2 regions of the Nocardioides sp. CPCC 205120 genome follow, and region 2 is predicted to be linked to the other one. Evidence: riboswitches for the same ligand, from Rfam matches in the RefSeq annotation. Region 2 holds a riboswitch; the other holds the start of a gene.

Region 1 (5,418 bases), 120 kb from region 2:
CCCCAGGCCGCCGCGAGCCCGCCGACGCGGGGGTCGCGCAGCGCGCACAGCACCTCGTTGGCGGCGGGGAGGCGGGCCCGGGTCACGCCGGTGGCCACCATGTGGGCGTCGGTGATGATCGGTGCGCCCGCGGCGAGCGCCGACCGCGCCGCGCGCACGAGCTCGGGGTGCACGACGACGGAGGGGGCGAGGTCGGTCTGCCCGGTGCCGTGCACCATGCGCACGACGACGCGCTCGACGTCCGGGTCGGGCTCCCCGTCGGTGCCGCGGGGCAGGTGGTCGAAGCCCCCGGCGGCCCGCACCTCGCGGCGGATCGTGGCGAAGGAGTCGACGTAGATCGCCGCCCCCGAGCCCTCGTAGGCGTAGCGCCGGGTCGGGCGCCGCAGCTCCGCGGCGGCCGCGGGCGCGACGACGACGGGCAGCAGCAGGGAGCGCCACGGGGTGACGACGACGGGCGCGTCGTCCGGCAGGCCGTCGAGCAGCCGGGCCGCCACGGCGGGGGTGAGCACCCCGTCGGGCACCGCGACGTGGTCGTGGCTCCCGCCCACCGGCCCGTACGGCGGGGGCTCGGCCGCCGCGGGCACCCGCGGGTCCGGCTCGCCCGCGGGCAGGGGGAGGGGCGCCTCGAGCTCGTCGACGTGCCACGGGGCCTCCGGGCCCTCGCCGCGGGCGACGAGGAACTCGTGGGCGACGCCCAGCAGGGCGGGCACGGCGCCCTCGAGCGGCACGACCGGTCCCCAGCCTGCGGCGCCCCAGCGCACCTGGGCGGTGGTCGCGTCGAGCGCGACGAGACCGACGTCGGTGGGGCGGCCGAGCACGTCGCCGCGGCCGTCGTCGAGCACGAACAGGAAGCGGGCCGACAGCCCGGCCAGGGCCGGGTCGGCGCGCAGGGCCTCGTCGAGCGCCCGGGCGACGGGGCGCAGGTCGGCCCGCCCGCCCTCGACGCCCGTGAGCGGGGAGACGAGCACGTTGCGCACGAGCTCGTGGCTGCGCGAGGGGAGCAGGCCGGTGGCCTCGATGGCGGCGTCGGCCGCGGGGAGGAGCTGCCCGTCGGCGAGCGCGAGGCCCCGCAGCTGGAGGTTGGCCCGTCGGGTCAGGTGCACGTCGCCGTCGCCGTGGGCGGCGGCGACCCGGCCGACGGCCCGCAGCGTGCCCGCGTCGGTAGCGCCGCCGACGAGCCGCAGCCGCACGAGGCCGCCGTCGTCGGCGGGCCAGGGGCGGGCGACGCCGGGGCACAGGTCGGTGCGCGTGCGGGTGACGACCATGGGGAACCTCGTCCGTGCCGGGGCTCGTCACGCGGAGCCCGTCCTCGACACCGGTGGCGGGCGCCACCGGGTGCCAGCAGGTCTTCGGGCTCGGGGTCCGCCGGCCGGGACGCCTTCCCAGGGGGATCGCCCCCAGTGGCTCCTCACGAGGAGGTCCCGCCCGTCACCCACACCGCTGCGCGTCAGCCCCGGAGTCGCACCGGGTTCCCTGCCCCTCGCGGGGTCGACTGGCGCGGCGAGACTACCAACCGTCGGAGGTGACGAAGTCCGCGAGCGGCCGGGCGGTCGTCCAGCCGTCGAGCTCGAGCGTCGGCCGCTCGTCGAAGCGGGGCGTCGGGCCCAGGCAGAGCACCGCCACGGGCTCGGCGCCGTCGGGCATGCCGAGCAGCTCCGCGAGGGCCGCGGGGTCGAACAGCGACACCCACCCCATGCCGAGCCCCTCGGCCCGTGCGGCGAGCCACAGGTTCTGGATCGCGCAGGCCACCGACGCCAGGTCCATCCGCGGCATGGTGCGCCGGCCGAAGACGTGCTGCTCCCGGCCCTCGCGCAGGGCGACGACCAGCAGCTCGGCGCACTCGCGGACGCCCTCGACCTTGAGGCGCAGGAACTCGGCGGCGCGCTCGTCGAGCGCGGCGGCGGTCGCGTGCCGCTCGGTCTCGACGAGGGCGTGGATGCCCTCGCGCAGCTCCGGTCGCGTGATCCGCACGAACCGCCACGGCTGCATGAGCCCGACGCTCGGCCCGGCGTGGGCGGCCGCGAGCAGCCGCGCCAGCACGTCGTCGGGCACGGTCGCGCCCGGCACGAACCGGCGCACGTCGCGGCGCTCGCCGATCACGCGGTAGACGGCGGCGCGCTCGGGGTCGCTGAAGGCGTGGGGGGTCACGGGCGGGGAGGGTACGCCGTCGGCGCCGGGGAGCACCTCAGAGCATCTGGCGCGGCTGGGCCGTCGACTCGAGCACGCTGAGCCACAGGTCGCCGTCGGGGGAGACGCTGTGGGCCCGCTTCGTCACGGCCGGGATCGGCACGTTGACGAAGCGGTGCTTGCGCCGCCCGACCACCACGTCGGTGCGGCCCGACATCGCGGCGTGCACGGCGCTCTGCGCGAGGCGCGCGCAGTAGACGGCGTCGGCCGGGTCGGCGGGCACCGACCGGATGAAGTAGCCGGGGTTGAAGTAGCGCAGCGTCGCCTCCTCGCCGTGCTCGGCGAAGTCGTCGCGGATGCGCTCGCGCAGGTAGCGGCCCGGGTCGCCCAGCACCTGGTTGCCCGACGCGTCGGTCGCGTCCGCCGCCGCCTCGCCACCGGGCAGCAGGTGCGGACCGACGCCCTCGGCGACCACGATCACGGCGTACCCGCGGTCGGCGACGCGGTGGCGCACGTGGGCGAGCAGGCCGTTGTCCCCCTCGAGGGTGAAGGGCACCTCGGGGATGAGCACGAAGTTCGCGGTCTGGGCGGCCAGCGCCGAGTAGCAGGCGATGAAGCCGGCGTGGCGGCCCATCGTCTGCACGATGCTGACGCCGTTGACCGCGGCCTGCGCCTCGACCTTCGCCGCGGTGATCGACTGCGCGGCCCGGGCGAAGGCGGTCTGGAAGCCGAAGCTCTGCCCGATGTGCGGGATGTCGTTGTCGATCGTCTTGGGCACGCCGACGATCGCGATCGGCAGGCCGCGGCGCGCGCACTCCTCGTGCAGGGCGTGGGCGCCGCGCATCGAGCCGTCGCCGCCGACGACGAAGAGGATGTCGATGTCGTGCGCCGCGAGGGTGTCGACCATGACGCCGGGATCGCGGGCGCCGCGCGAGGAGCCCAGCACAGTGCCGCCGCGCTCGTGGATGTCGGCGACGTAGTCGCGGGTGAGCGCCACCGGCTCCAGCCCGCTCGCGGGGTCGAGACCGGCGTACCCGTTGCGGAACCCGACGACGTCGGTGACGCCGTAGTGGTCGTCCAGCGAGCGCACGAGCGCGCGGATCACGTTGTTGAGGCCGGGGCACAGCCCGCCGCAGGTGATGACGGCGGCGCGGGTGCGCGACGGCTCGAAGAAGATGCGGGCGCGGGGGCCGCCGGCCTCGAAGGTCGGCAGCTCCTCGCGCGGGACGCGGCGGGCGTCGATGAGCGCGAGGGTGTCGTCCATGAGGATCCGGTCGCCCTCGGCGACGTAGTACTGGTTCGTGGTCCGGCCCTCGACGTAGGAGGCGAGGGGGGACTCGACCGTCGGCTCGCCGAGGGTCCTGACCTGGAGGTCCGCGAGGGTCACCACGTGCCGAACCCTAGTGGCCCGTGCCCTAGGCTGCCGACGACCTTCCGCCGACGGACCCAGGAACCCGGCGCGACTCCGGGGCGGTTCCGCCACTGTGACCCCCACGACGCCGAACGGCGGCGCGGGCCAGCCAGACACTGACCGCCGGCGGTCCTGACCCGACGGGGCGAAAACCCCGAGGAGGAACCCCGTGACCCGCATCGCGCTCGTCTCGACGTCCGACACCGACCTGCTCTCCGCCCGCGCCAGCGGCGTCGAGTTCACGGTCGCGAACCCCTCCCGCTCGGCGCACCAGGAGATGGCCGACGCGCTCGCGGAGGCCGACCTCGTCGTGGCCCGCATCCTCGGCTCGCCGCAGGACCTCTGCTCCGGGTTCCGCCGCATCGTCGGCACCGGCGTCCCCACCGTGGTGCTCGGCGGCGAGCAGACCCCGAGCGCGGAGCTCATGGAGCTCTCGACGGTGCCGGTGGGCGTGGCCGCGGAGGCGCACCGCTACCTCGCCGAGGGCGGGCCGGAGAACCTCCGCCAGCTGCACGCCTTCCTCTCCGACACGGTCCTGCTGACCGGCGAGGGCTTCGAGCCCCCGGCCTCGCTGCCGGCGTGGGGCTGGGCGGAGCGCCCGCAGGAGGCCGCCGCCCTCGCCGAGGCGGGCGACCGGGCGCGGATCGGCATCCTCTACTACCGCGCGCACCACGCCTCGGGGAACACCGCGTTCGCCCACGCGCTGGCCGACGCCGTCGACGCCACGGGCACCGCCGTGGGCCTGCCGGTCTACTCCTCCTCGCTGCGCTCGGCCCCCGACGACCTGTACGACGCGCTGGGCTCCCTCGACGCGCTCGTGGTCACCGTGCTGGCCGCCGGTGGCTCGACGCCCGCCGACGTGGCCGCGGGCGGGGCCGACGAGACGTGGGACGTCGAGCGGATCGCCGCCCTCGACGTGCCCGTCCTGCAGGCGCTCGCGCTCACCAGCAGCCGCGAGGAGTGGGAGGCCTCCGACGACGGCGTCTCGCCGCTCGACTCCGCGACACAGATCGCCATCCCCGAGTTCGACGGGCGCATCATCACGGCGCCGTTCTCGTTCAAGGAGGTCGACGAGGACGGGCTGCCGCGCTACGTCGCCGACCCCGAGCGCTGCGCCCGCGTCGCCGGCATCGCCGCCGCGCACGCCGCGCTGGGCCGCACACCTGCGGCTCGCAAGCGCCTCGTGCTCATGCTGTCGGCGTACCCGACGAAGCATGCCCGCATCGGCAACGCGGTCGGCCTCGACACCCCGGTCTCCGCGATCCGCCTGCTGCGGGCGCTGCGCGACGAGGGCTACGACCTCGGCCCGGCCGACGGCGAGGTCACCCGCCTGCTCGACCTGGAGGACGAGACCGCCGCCGGCGACGCGCTCATCCACGCCCTCATCGCCGCGGGCGGGCAGGACGAGGAGTGGCTGACGAACGCCGACCTCACCGACGCCCACGTGCGCATCACCCCGGAGCAGTACGCCGCGTGGACCGCCGAGGTGTCGCCGGCGTTGAAGGCCGAGATGGTCGAGGCGTGGGGCGAGGCGCCCGGCACGCTGTTCGTCGCGGAGTCCTCGGACGGGGGCGACGGCGCGATCGTGCTGGCCACCCTGCGGGCCGGCAACGTCGTCGTGATGATCCAGCCGCCGCGCGGCTTCGGGGAGAACCCGGTCGCGATCTACCACGACCCCGACATGGCGCCGAGCCACCACTACCTGGCGGCCTACCGCTGGATCGAGGCGTCGCCGGAGGCGGGCGGCTTCGGCGCCCACGCGGTGGTGCACCTGGGCAAGCACGGCTCGATGGAGTGGCTGCCCGGCAAGAACGCGGCGCTGTCGGCGGACTGCGCGACCGACGCCGTCCTCGGCAACCTGCCGCTCGTCTACCCGTTCC
Region 2 (5,418 bases):
CTTCCCCTACCGCTCGCGCCTGCTGGCCGGCCTCAGCGCGCTCATCCTGCTGTGGGAGTCCCCCACCCTGCAGAGCGAGATCCTGACCCGCAGCGGCGAGGCGATCGACCAGCCGTCGCACCAGGCGCTGCGCCACCTGCTCGCGTGGGGCCCGATGCGGCCCTCCGCCCTCGCCGAGGCGCTCGGGACCGGCGCCTCCAACGTCAGCAAGATCGTCGGGCGGCTCGAGCGGGCGGCGCTCGTGGAGCGGGCCACCGACCCCTCGGACACCCGGGCGACCCTCGTCAGCCTGACCGACGCGGGCACCGAGGCGGCACGCCACGTCTACGCGCTGGGCGACGACATGATCCGCGAGGTGCTCGCCTCGTGGTCGGAGGAGGACGTCGCCACCCTCACCGCCCTGACCGAGCGGTTCGTCGACGACGCGATCGAGGCCGCCGAGCACATGCGCCGCCGCGGGCTGCAGCGGCCCTAGCCCGGCCGCTCCCCCGCCGCGACCGCCGGGACCCCGGTCAGTCGACCCAGTCGTTCCCGGGCAGCTCGTCGAGCGCCGTGATGTCGAGCGTCGGCTCGATGCCCGACTCCGGGGCGAACCCGAAGTGCTCGACCGCGCGTCGTACCCACTCGGCGGCGTCGATGTTGAGCGGGCCCGAGACCCACAGCGCGTAGGGCAGGTTCACGAACCGCTCCTCGCGCACCGCGGCGAGGTCGCGCGAGGCCGGGTTGGAGCGGAGCACCTCGACCTTGTCCTCGAACGACTGCCCCGGGTAGTCGACGAAGAAGATGACGTCGGGGTCGGCGGCGGCCAGCGTCTCCCAGCCGACCTCGGTCCACGTGTCGTCGACGTCGGCCGTGGCGCTCGTGACGCCCGCGGCGTCGAAGATCGCCTGGGGCCCGCCGTACGAGCCCGAGGTGAAGATCGCGTCGGTGCCGGAGTCGAAGAGGAACGCCGTCGGGGCCTCCTCGGGCTGCGGCGCCTGCTCCAGCGCGGTACGGCGGGCCTCGATGTCGGCGACGACCCGCTCGGCGGTCGCGGCGTGGCCGGTGAGCTCGCCGATGTTGCGCAGGTCGGTCGTCAGCGCCGTCCAGGCGTCCATCGTGCCGCGGCCGCCGTCGCCCTGCTGGCAGGTCTCGCTCAGCAGGTACGTCGCGATGCCGTGCTCCTCGACCATCTCGGGCACGAGGTTGCGGGCCTCGCTGAACCCGTAGCCCCACCCGGCGAACATCAGCTGCGGGTCGACGGCCAGCACGTTCTCGAGCGTCGGGAACTGGTCGCCCACGACCCGGAGGTCGTCGACGCGGTCGTCGGGGTAGGCGAGCTCGAGCACGTCCTGGTCGCGCTCGACGCCGGTGACGGCGACGAGCTCGTCGCGCGCACCCGCGGCGAGGGCGATCGAGATGATCCCGCCGTCGTAGGCGTAGAGCTCGGTGACGGGCTCGGCGACGGTGAGGTCCTCCCCGCAGTTCTCCACGGTGATCCCGCCCCCCGCCGCCGGGGCGGCGCCGTCGGAGCCGCACCCGCCGAGCAGCGAGGCACCGAGGGCGAGGGAGACGACGCCGACGCGGCGGGCGGGGCTGCTGCTCACGGGTGGTCCTTCCGGGGGTGGATCAGGAGGTGGGACTGGTCGAGGTGGGGGTGGGCGACCTGCGTCGACCCGACCCCGAAGTGGGCCGCCACGTTCGGCGCGCTCAGCACGTCCTCGGGACGGCCGACGGCGACGAGCCCGGCGGGCCCGGAGCCGCGCTGCTCGGGTTCGGCCCAGCCGACGACGGCCAGGAGGTCGAAGAAGCGCAGCGCCAGGTCGAGGTCGTGGACGGTGGCGACGAGGGTCTCGGCGCGCTCGGCGAGCACCTCCAGCAGGCGCAGCTGCCAGGCGACGTCGAGGTGGTTGGTGGGCTCGTCGAGGAGCATCACCGGGCACTGCTGGGCCAGGCCGCGGGCCAGCACCGCACGACGCCGCTCGCCGCCGGAGAGCTGGTCGCAGGGGTCGTCGACCCGGTCCGCGAGCCCCACGGCGGCCAGGGAGGCGAGCACCACCTCGCGCTCCGCCGTACCCCCGCGGGACCACGGGCGGGCGCGCGGGACGCGGCCGAGCGCCACCATCTCGCCGACGAGCAGCTCGGCCGCGACCACCTCCTCCTGGGGCACGTAGGCCAGGCGGCGGGCGCGCTCCCGGATGGGGACGTCGTGGCTGTCCTCGAGCCGTCCGGCGGCGTCCGCGATCAGCACGTCCCCGGCGCCGGGGTGGAGCACCCCGGCCAGCACCCGCAGGAGGGTCGTCTTGCCGGCGCCGTTCACGCCGACGATGCCGAGCCGGCGTCCCCGCGGCACGTCGAGGTGCACGTCGCGCAGCACCTCCCGACCGCCGAGGCGGGCGGTGACGCCCCGCAGGCGCAGGGCCAGGTCGGGCCCGCCGCCGGCCCCGCCGTCGGGGCCGTGGTCCGGGCTCACCGGCCGCCCCCGAACTCGTAGCGGCCCCGGCCCATCAGCAGCAGGAAGAGCGGCGCGCCGACGACGCCGGTCACGACCCCCAGCGGGATCTCCTGCGGCCGCACCGCGAGGCGGGCCACCACGTCGACCCACAGGAGGAACAGGCCGCCGCCGAGCGCCGCCACGGGCAGCACCACCCGGTGCTGCGCCCCGACGACCAGCCGCGCCGCGTGGGGCACGATCAGGCCGACGAAGCCGATGCCCCCGCTGACGGCGACGAGCACGCCGACGAGCACCGCGAGGCCGACGAAGAGGGCCGTGCGGAGACCGGTGACGCTCACGCCCAGCGCCGAGGCGGTCTCGGGTCCCGCGGCCAGCGCATCCATCCACCGGTGGATCGCGACCATCGCCACGGCGGCCACGACGACGACGAGGGCGGGGATCCAGAGCTTCTCCCAGGTGGCGCCACCGACGCTCCCGAGCATCCAGAACATCACCGAGTTGGCGGCGCGCGGGTCGTCGCTGAGGAAGACGAGGAACGAGGCGATGGCCGACAGCCCGGAGGACAGCACGACCCCGGAGAGCACGAGGCGCAGCGGCGTCAGCCCGCCCTGTGCGGTCGCCACGAGCCAGACGAGCAGCGCCGCCACGAGGGCGCCCAGCAGGGCTCCGACAGAGATCGCGTAGATGCCGAGCGCGCCGAGCACGCCCATCGTGATGACCGCGGTGGCGCCGACCGACGCGCCCGAGCTGATCCCGAGCAGGTAGGGGTCGGCCAACGGGTTGCGCACCAGCGTCTGCATGCCCGCGCCGGCGACCGCCAGGCCCGCGCCCACGACGAACGCCAGGAGCGCCCGCGGCAGCCGGAGCTCCCACACGATGACGTCCCAGCGGCCCGGCTCGCGCCCGGTCAGGCGGTCGGTCACCGCGGACACGACCTCCCCCACGGGGATCGCCTCGGAGCCGAACGCCAGGGAGACGACGACGCTGGCGAGCGCGGCCGCAGCCAGGACGAGGGTGAGCGGCCAGAACGGCAGCCGGCGGCGGGGACGCGCGGTCCGGGTCCGCTTCCCGTGGCTCACGGGGTGCGGCCGCGGGCGGGCTCGGGGGCAGGGCCGGGGGCGCCCCTGCGGGCGGGGCGAGCAGGACGAGGTGACGGGTCCACCGCGGGAGGCCTCTCGGGTCCGGGGCCCTGTGCGCGAGGGCCCGCTGTCGAACACGTGAGCCGACAGGTCTTCGGACTCGGGATCGTCCGACGACACCGCCTTCCCAGGGCTCCCGCCCCAGTGGCACCTGGTGTCGCCGTCTCCCTCACCGCTGCGCGCCAGTCCCGGATTCCCACCGGTGTTCCCTGGCATCCCTCAGGATGCGATCGACTCGGTCCGGAACGTAGCACGGCGTCGCGGGGCGCGGGGCCCGCGGTCTCAGCGCCCGGCGGCGGCCCCGATGCGCTCGGCCTCGTCGGCGACCTGGTTCACGTAGGCGACGTCGGCGTTGTAGGCCGTCACCGCCGAGATCCACGCCGTCGGCTCGGTCAGCACCCCACCCGTGGCGCACAGGTACGTCGCGGCGGAGAGCGCGGCGTCGTCGATGCTGTCGGGGTCGGGCGTCCCGTCGCCGTCACCGTCCGCCGCGTGCTCGCGCCACGTGGCGGGGACGAACTGCATCGGCCCCACCGCCCGGTCCCAGGTGGTGTCCCCGTCGAGCTCGCCGCCGTCGGTGTCCGCGACCGCGGCCACGCCGTCGCCGTCGAGGGGCACGCCGAGGATCCGGGGCAGGGCCCGCCCGTCGGCACCCACGACCGCTCCCCCGATGCGCCCGTGGTCGGACTCCACGGCCCCGATCGCGGCCAGCGTGTTCCACCCCAGGCCGCACCCGGGCGCGCTCGAGGCGACGGCGAGGGAGGCGCCGGCGTACGCCGCGAGCGCCCGCTCCGGCACGCCCGTCGTCGCCGCGGTGCTCGCGACCCACGCCGCGTCGACGAGGTCGGTCACGGGACCGGCGGCCCCGTCGGTCCCGTCGACCGTGCCCGCGGCGTCGCCGTCCGGCTCGGCCGGTGCCGCGGGGAAGGTCCGGGGCGCGGTCGGGTCCACGGCGGGGGCCGACGTGGGCGGCGACGCAGGGCTGCGACCGTCGTCGCTGCGCGCGTCGACCACCCCCGCGGCGACGGCCCCGAGCCCCAGCACGGCGAGGGCGCAGGAGGTGGCGAGCAGCGCCGTACGCCCGCGGTCGGGGCGCTTCCCCGAGCCGACCCGGCTCATCGGAGGTCCCCCGCCGCGCCGACCGGAACGGGTACGACGGGAGCCGACGCCCGCGCCTGCCCGCGGGCGGTGCGCGCCGTGCGGAGCGCACCGCCGAGGGTCCACACCAGCAGGAACACGGCGGTCAGGACGAGCACCACGGTGCCGCCGGTCGGGAGGTCGAACGACCACGACAGGTAGAGGCCGACGACGGCGCAGGCGGCGCCGTTCGCGGGGGCCAGCAGCATCATCGCGCCGAGCCGGTCGGTGAGCAGGCGGGCCGTGGCCGCCGGGGTGATGAGGAGCGCGAGCACGAGGATGTTGCCGATCGTCTGGACGGAGATGACCACCGCGAGGGTGACGAGGACGTAGAGGAGCAGGTCGAACCAGAAGACCCGGAGCCCCAGCGCGCGGGCCGACTCGCGGTCGAGCGAGATGGTCACGAGCTCCTTGCCGAGCACGGTGACCAGCACCAGCACGGCGAGTCCGGTGAGACCGACGACCCACAGGTCGCGCGTCGGGATGCCCGCGATCGAGCCGAAGAGGAACTGCTGCAGGCTGCCGGCGTACCCCTGGGCCTGGGAGATGACCACGATGCCGAGCGCGAAGGCGGCGACGAAGAAGACGCCGATGACGGAGTCCTCCTTGAGCCGGCGGTTCTGCGCGAACACGGCGACGAGCACCGCCGTGAGGACGCCGGCGATCGTGCCGCCGAGCACCAGGTTGCCGCCCACGACGAACGCCACG

Evidence for each region. Region 2 has a riboswitch for cobalamin ahead of ACOACO_RS08225 (FecCD family ABC transporter permease). Riboswitches for the same ligand answer to the same signal wherever they lie in the genome.
Region 1: it holds a riboswitch for cobalamin, as region 2 does, so the genes downstream of both, ACOACO_RS08825 (nitrite reductase) here and ACOACO_RS08225 (FecCD family ABC transporter permease) in region 2, are expected to answer to the same signal.

Annotation. Positions count from the first base shown of each region.
Region 1 covers NZ_JBMCYY010000001.1:1,887,372-1,892,789, forward strand. The annotation lists gene ACOACO_RS08820 (precorrin-8X methylmutase) at 1-386, opposite strand, end outside; partial or broken gene ACOACO_RS08825 (nitrite reductase) at 1,062-1,265, opposite strand; cobalamin riboswitch at 1,344-1,475, opposite strand; gene bluB (5,6-dimethylbenzimidazole synthase) at 1,507-2,148, opposite strand; gene ACOACO_RS08835 (ATP-dependent 6-phosphofructokinase) at 2,186-3,517, opposite strand; gene cobN (cobaltochelatase subunit CobN) at 3,708-5,418, shown strand, end outside.
Region 2 covers NZ_JBMCYY010000001.1:1,763,303-1,768,720, reverse strand. The annotation lists gene ACOACO_RS08240 (MarR family winged helix-turn-helix transcriptional regulator) at 1-475, shown strand, start outside; gene ACOACO_RS08235 (ABC transporter substrate-binding protein) at 513-1,586, opposite strand; gene ACOACO_RS08230 (ABC transporter ATP-binding protein) at 1,583-2,452, opposite strand; gene ACOACO_RS08225 (FecCD family ABC transporter permease) at 2,449-3,513, opposite strand; cobalamin riboswitch at 3,641-3,823, opposite strand; gene ACOACO_RS08220 (lytic murein transglycosylase) at 3,856-4,692, opposite strand; gene ACOACO_RS08215 (anchored repeat-type ABC transporter permease subunit) at 4,689-5,418, opposite strand, start outside.